Regions from separate parts of the Cupriavidus necator N-1 genome, predicted to be linked through region 1. Evidence: riboswitches for the same ligand, from Rfam matches in the RefSeq annotation. Region 1 holds a riboswitch; the other holds the start of a gene.
The links. Region 1 has a riboswitch for glycine ahead of gcvT (glycine cleavage system aminomethyltransferase GcvT). Riboswitches for the same ligand answer to the same signal wherever they lie in the genome.

Region 2: it holds a riboswitch for glycine, as region 1 does, so the genes downstream of both, CNE_RS20315 (D-amino acid dehydrogenase) here and gcvT (glycine cleavage system aminomethyltransferase GcvT) in region 1, are expected to answer to the same signal.

Annotation. Positions count from the first base shown of each region.
Region 1 is NC_015726.1:3,707,755-3,711,151, reverse strand. Features, by position in the region: gene gcvP (aminomethyl-transferring glycine dehydrogenase) at 1-114, opposite strand, end outside; gene gcvH (glycine cleavage system protein GcvH) at 215-595, opposite strand; gene gcvT (glycine cleavage system aminomethyltransferase GcvT) at 684-1,811, opposite strand; glycine riboswitch at 1,910-2,035, opposite strand; glycine riboswitch at 2,057-2,144, opposite strand; gene CNE_RS17445 (glycine zipper 2TM domain-containing protein) at 2,219-2,446, opposite strand; gene CNE_RS17440 (UvrD-helicase domain-containing protein) at 2,729-3,397, shown strand, end outside.
Region 2 is NC_015723.1:481,772-485,131, reverse strand. Features, by position in the region: gene CNE_RS20320 (TonB-dependent receptor) at 1-1,352, opposite strand, end outside; glycine riboswitch at 1,509-1,607, shown strand; glycine riboswitch at 1,608-1,726, shown strand; gene CNE_RS20315 (D-amino acid dehydrogenase) at 1,783-3,051, shown strand; gene CNE_RS20310 (branched-chain amino acid ABC transporter permease) at 3,131-3,360, opposite strand, start outside.

The DNA of each region.
Region 1 (3,397 bases):
CTGTTCGGGAGTATCGGGGCCGATATGGCGGGCGGCGAAGGCGTCGCGCGCCTCCAGTTCGGCCAGCGTGGGCCGGGTTACTTGGGCGGCGTTCATGGGAAGCGGGGCGTTCATTGGCAAGAACCTCGTGGGGTGCGCGCCGGCCGGTGGTCAGCCGGGATGGCGCGCGTCAGTCTGCAGTGGCCGGTCCATCGTTGGACCGGCGCCGCCGGCGTCAGGCGCCGACGCTGGCCTTGTAGGCGTCGGCCGACATCAGGCCGTTGACGTCGTCGCCGTTGGCCGGCTTGAGCTTGAACAGCCACGCGTCGAAGGCGTCGGCATTGACGCTTTCCGGCGCGGCCGTGGCGGCCTCGTTGACGGCGATCACTTCGCCGGCCACTGGGGCGTAGATGTCAGAAGCGGCCTTTACCGATTCGACCACTGCCAGCGCGTCGCCGGCACCGACCGACTTGCCCACTTCGGGCAGTTCCAGGAAGACGATGTCGCCCAGCGCGTCCTGCGCGTGGTCGGTGATGCCGATGGTGAGCGTGCCGTCGGCTTCGACGCGTACCCACTCATGCGACTCGGTGTACTTGAGGTCAGCGGGGAAATTCATGGAGGTTCTCCGGATACAGATCTGTTTCTTGTTGGGTGATGCCTGCCCGGCAAGCGCCGGCAGGCGAGGGCGACCGTTGGTATGAGCCTCAGCTCACGAGTGCCTTGCCATTACGCACAAACGGCAGTTTAACCACAGTCGCGTTGAGTTTGCGGTCGCGGATCTCCACCTGCACGGTATCGCCCACGGCGACATCCTTCGGCAGGCGGGCAAAGGCGATGGACTGCGACAGCGACGGGCTGAAGGTGCCGCTGGTGATTTCACCGTCACCGGCCGGGGTGATCACTTTCTGGTGGGCGCGCAGGACGCCGCCTTTGTCACGCAGGATCAGCCCGAGGAATTGCTGGCGCGAACCGGCCGCGCCCAGTGCTGCCTTGCCGGTGAAATCGCGCTCGCTCTGCAGGTCCACCGTCCAGGCCAGGCCCGCATCCAGCGGCGAGGTGTTGATATCCATGTCCTGGCCGTACAGGTTCATGCCGGCTTCCAGGCGCAGGGTGTCGCGCGCGCCCAGGCCCGCCGGACGCACGCCGGCGGCGTTCAGCTTTTCCCAGACGGCGGCAACGTTTTCGGCCGGCACCACCAGCTCGAAGCCGTCTTCGCCGGTGTAGCCGGTGCGGGCCACCATGATCTCGCCGATGGCCGGGTCCTGGACCACGGCGGCGTTGAAGGGCTTGAGCGTGTCCGACGGCTGGGTCGAGGGGAAGGTGCTCCACACCGTGGTGCGGGCGTTGGGCCCCTGCACGGCGACGATGGCCAGAGGCTGCACGCCTGCAGGCGCAACATCTTCACGGCGCGGCGTGATGGTCACATCGCTGCCGGTGGCGGCATTGCGCGCGCGGATCCATTCGATGTCGCCCAGCGCGGTGCTGGCGTTGACGACCAGGCGGAAGCGGTCCTCGGCAAAGAAGTAGACGATCAGGTCGTCGATCACGCCGCCTTTCTCATCCAGCATGCAGGAGTAGAGCGCCTTGCCCGGGGTCTGCAGCTTGTCGACATTGTTGGCCAGCAGGCCGCGCAGGAAGCTGCGGGTATTGGCGCCGGTGAGGTCGACCACGCACATGTGCGACACGTCGAACATGCCGGCGTCGGTGCGCACGGCATTGTGTTCTTCGATCTGGGAGCCGTAGTTGACCGGCATGTCCCAGCCGCCGAAATCAACCATGCGGGCGCCGAGGGCGCGGTGGATGGCGTTGAGGGGCGTGGCCTGGAGCGTCATGGAATCCTCGGGGGCAATCTCGGTTGGCGAAAACAAAAAAGGGCCATCCGCCGCAACGCTCGCCGCGCCTGAATGTGGCGTAGCAATCCGCTGCGGCGGATGACCCCTCTGTCCTCGATACCTGAGAGATTACAAGGCGGATCCTGCCGGACCCCATCCTCGTGCGCCCCTTCGGTGGGCACGCTCGCCACGAATGGCGGGTGCCGCTCTCCAGAGTGCGGCATGCATCGTGTGCATATTGCATGCCGATCCGATCGGTCCGTGGTGCCTGAGAGTTTTCGGGTGATACCCCTTCGGCGGCGCAGGCGATGCGCGCTCTCCCGGTCGGATGCGCGCAATGTACGGGAGGCCCCGGCCTTTGTCAAACCGGCCAGGGAGCCTGCCGTACCTGTCGCTGCGGGTCTGGCTTACTTCTTCTTGTCGTCGGTGACAACGTTACCGATCACGCCGCCCACGGCCGCGCCACCCAGCGTACCCAGCGCACTGCCTTCGGTGAGGATGGCGCCGCCCACGGCACCCGCGCCCGCGCCAATGGCGGTATTACGCTGCTTCGGGGTCATGTCCGCGCAACCGGCAAAGGCCGCGACGGTCGCGCCGATCAGGGTCACCTTGGTCAAAGTCTGCAGGGTTTTCATTATTGGCTCCGGTGTGATGATTCAAGCATGTCACCCCCGCCGCGCAGGCCGGGGGACATATCAGTTAGAGCGTTGCGTTGCGCGATTGGCTCCGGCCTTTACGAAGTGTTACGCCAGTGACACAACCGGCCCTGTCAACGCGGTTTGCGCTGACTGACCTGCCGCGGCCAGCGTGTTAACATCGTCAGCTTTGCCGCCGAGCCCGTTTTTGGGGTGCCGGCGTGTCCCGCCTGGCCTTCCGCTGTTCCTGCTGATTTCCCCGCCTCCAACCGCATCCCTCGCATGACCCATGGCCTGAACCCCGCCCAATCTGAAGCCGTCCGCTACCTGGACGGCCCTTGCCTGGTGCTGGCCGGGGCGGGCTCCGGCAAGACCCGGGTGATCACGCAGAAGATCGCGCATCTGATCGAGGACAAGGGTTTCGAGCCGCGCCATATCGCCGCCGTCACCTTTACCAACAAGGCCGCCAAGGAGATGCAGGAGCGTATCGGCAAGCTGATGGAGGGCAAGACCACGCGCGAGGGCAAGCGCATCCCGCTCAAGCAGCTGACGGTCTGTACCTTCCACTCGCTCGGGGTGCAAATCCTGCGCATGGAGGCCGAGCACGTGGGCCTGAAGCCGCAGTTTTCGATTATGGATTCGGATGATTGCTTCGGCCTGATCCAGGAGCAGCTGGGCACCACCGACAAGAAGCTGATCCGCGGCGTGCAGGGCACGATCTCGCTGTGGAAGAACGGCATGGTCGATCCGGAGGCAGCGATCGCGCAGGCCGCCAATGCCGACGAGCACCAGGCCGCGCTGGTCTACCGCAACTACGTGGCCACGCTGCACGCCTACCAGGCGGTGGATTTCGACGACCTGATCCGCCTGCCTGCCGAGCTGTTCGCGCGCAATGAAGCCGTGCAACTCAAGTGGCAGAACCGCCTGCGCTACTTCCTGGTCGACGAATAC
Region 2 (3,360 bases), on a different replicon from region 1:
GTGTTGCTCAGCCGGTAGTTGTCGTAGTGATAGCCGAACGTGACCCAGTGCCCGCCCTGCAGCTGCTGCGGGCGGTAGTCGGCCTTCAGGTCGAGCGTGCGCCAGCCGGTGCCGTCGCCATAGGTCACCGTGCCCGGCCCGCTGCCAACGGTGTTGGCGCTGCGGCTGATGTCCTTGCTGACGTCGAACAGCGACGCCACGCCCGAGAAATTCCAGCCGGTCTCGTTGCGCGTGCGCAGCGACAGGCCATAGAGCCAGCGCGCGTCCTCGCCATTGCTCGGGGCAAAGGCGTTGGCGGGAATCACATACTCGTAGCCGCCGATATTCACTGGACCGTTCGACACCACGTTGCCACTGGCATCGCGCAGGTAGCTGCCCGTGGCGCTGGAGCGGTCCTGTTGCCAGTAGGCGGCAGTGAACTGCGCCTGCAGGGTATTGGTGATGTCGTAGCCAAGCTTGAGCTTGAGCTGGTCCTGCACGGTATGCGTGACGCCCTCGCTGTTCACGCCCATCACCACGCGGTCGCGGCCGGTCTGGTCCTGGTCGAAGTGGGCGCCGGTGACCGGCTTGTCGGCGGAAGTGGCACGGGCCGTGGAGCGCGCCGCGGTATAGAAGCTCAGCGGCTGGCTCTTGCTGTCCTGCCGGTCCACGCTGACCAGCCACGAGAACGGGCCGACGCGGTCGCCCACATAGGCGTTGGCGTGGACCCCGTTGAAGTTGTCGTGCGTGCCGTACAGGCTGAAGCGCTGCGTGAACAGCTGCACGCTGGCATCGCCCTCGAACTTCTCCGGCGTGCGCGTGGTGATCAGCACCGTCGCACCCAGCGAGTTGCCGGGATACAGCGCCGAATACGGGCCGTACAGCACATCCATGCGCTCGATCTCAGCGCTGTTGACCAGCGACCAGCGCGGCGGGAAGCTGAAGTCCGATCCCAGCAGGTTGGACAGCAGCAGGCCGTCCGCATAGACCAGCCCCCGCGCCGACTGGCGCGAACTGGTGCTGCGCACCGAGATGATCGAGTTCATATCGCCGATGAAGCGCTTGCGTACGGCGAGGTTGGGCGCGTATTTGAGGGCGTCTTCCGTGTTCACCACATTGAAGTCGGCCATGCGGCGGCTGCTGATGCCGTAGGCCGGCGAGGGCGTGTTGGGCGGTATGGCCGGCGTCTCGCCGCGCTCCGACTTGGCCGAGACCACCACCTCCTGCAGCGGCTCGAGCGCGTCCACCACCTGGGCGGCGGCGACGGCGGGGCCCATCAGTACCGCCGAAACGGCCAGTGCAATGCGATTTTTCTTCACTGGAAAGCCTTGTTGTCGTCTTTTTTTTTGGCTCACTCCACCTGAGCGCAGCATACGGCGCTTCTCCCCGAGAGCGAGCGCTGACATTTTATGGGGCATGGGGACGCAGGCCGATGCGACATAGCGACGCGGGCGGCAGGCCGCCTAAGTGTTAACCCGCATATCCAACGTCGGACCTTGTCACTACATTGCCCTGATTGGCGTCAAGCCAATGTGATGCAGGGAGAGACTATCGCGGCGCCCGCCGCGCACAGCGCCGAAGGAGCAACCGCCCCGGAAACTCTCAGGCAAAAGGACCGGCATCACCAGTCAGTGCACTCTGAAGAATGCCGGACGCTATCGTCCGCCGGCATACCGAAGGAGCAAGCGTACCCCGCCCTGGCGGCCGGGTGTCGTGAATCTCTCAGGTCCAGAACAGAGGGGGCGTCCGCCACGCATATTGCGTCCGGGCTCCCACCATCGACGTTCCTGGAACCTGCAGATCATGAAATCAATCGCTGTCATCGGCGGTGGCATCACGGGTGTCACCACGGCCTACGCGCTGGCCCGGCGCGGATTCTCCGTCACGCTGTTCGAGCGGCACCGCTATGCCGCCATGGAGACCTCGTTCGCCAACGGCGGCCAGTTGTCGGCCTCCAACGCCGAGGTCTGGACCCACTGGTCGACCATCGTCAAGGGCATGAAATGGATGCTGCGCAACGACGCCCCGCTGCTACTCAATCCCCGGCCCAGCTGGCACAAGCTGTCCTGGTTCGCCGAGTTCATCGCCGCGATCCCCCACTACCGCCGTAACACCATCGAGACCGCGCGCCTGGCCATCGCCGCGCGTGAGCACCTGTTCGACTGGGCGGCGCAGGAAGGCATCGATTTCGACCTGAAGAAGGAAGGCATCCTCCATATCTACCGCGACAAGGCCGGCTTCGACCATGCCGGCCGGGTCTCAGCGCTGCTGGCGCAGGGCGGGCTGGAGCGCCGCGCCGTGACGCCCGAGGAGATGCGCGCGATCGAGCCGACGCTGGCCGGGTCCTACTATGGCGGCTATTTCACCGAGAGCGATTCCACCGGCGACATCCACAAGTTCACCAGCGGCCTGGCCGCGGCCATCGATCGGCTAGGCGTGCGCTGCCTGTACGGCCAGGACGTGCGGGCGGTGAAGACCGACGGCAGGCGCGCCACCGTGACCGTTCAGGACGGCGCCGACACGGCCAGCTCCACCTTCGACGGCGCCGTGATCTGCGCCGGCACCGCCAGCCGCGCACTGGCCGCGGGGCTGGGCGACCGCGTCAACATCTATCCGGTCAAGGGCTATTCGATCACGGTCAACCTGACCGACGAAGCCAGCCGCGCCGCGGCACCGGTGGTGAGCCTGCTCGACGACGAAACCAAGCTGGTCACCAGCCGCCTGGGCGACGACCGCTTCCGCGTGGCCGGCACTGCCGAGTTCAATGGCTACAACCGCGATATCCGCGCCGACCGCATCCGCCCGCTGGTGGAATGGGTGCAGCAGTGCTTCCCCGGCGTCAGCACGCGCAGCGTGGTGCCTTGGGCCGGGCTGCGGCCGATGATGCCGGATATGCTGCCGCGTGTGGGGCGCGGGCGGACGGCATGCATCTTCTACAACACCGGGCACGGGCACCTGGGGTGGACCTTGTCGGCGGTGACTGCGGATATGGTGGCGGGGATTGTCTACCAGCATCTCGGCGCGAAGCTGGCAGTCGCGCCGGGTGCGTCGCTGGCATTGGCCAAGGCCTGAGCCTGAACTTGCAGATGTTTTCCCCCCTCTCTCATTTAGGGGAGAGGGGAGAGAACTAGGGGCATGGACGGGTTTCGCCTCATTCGGGTCCGCGCCCCAAACTCCCCACAATCCCCTTGCGGAAGGTCAGCACGCACACGATGAAGATGATGCCCGTCACCATCGACACCGATTCACCGAGCCCGTTGAACCAGTCGATGCCCGTCACCGCCGCAAGGTAGCCGCCCAGTTCGCCAAGCTTGTTCTCCAGCGCGATCACAACAAACGCGCCGATAATCGGCCCGGTGAGCGTGCCGAGGCCCCCCAGCA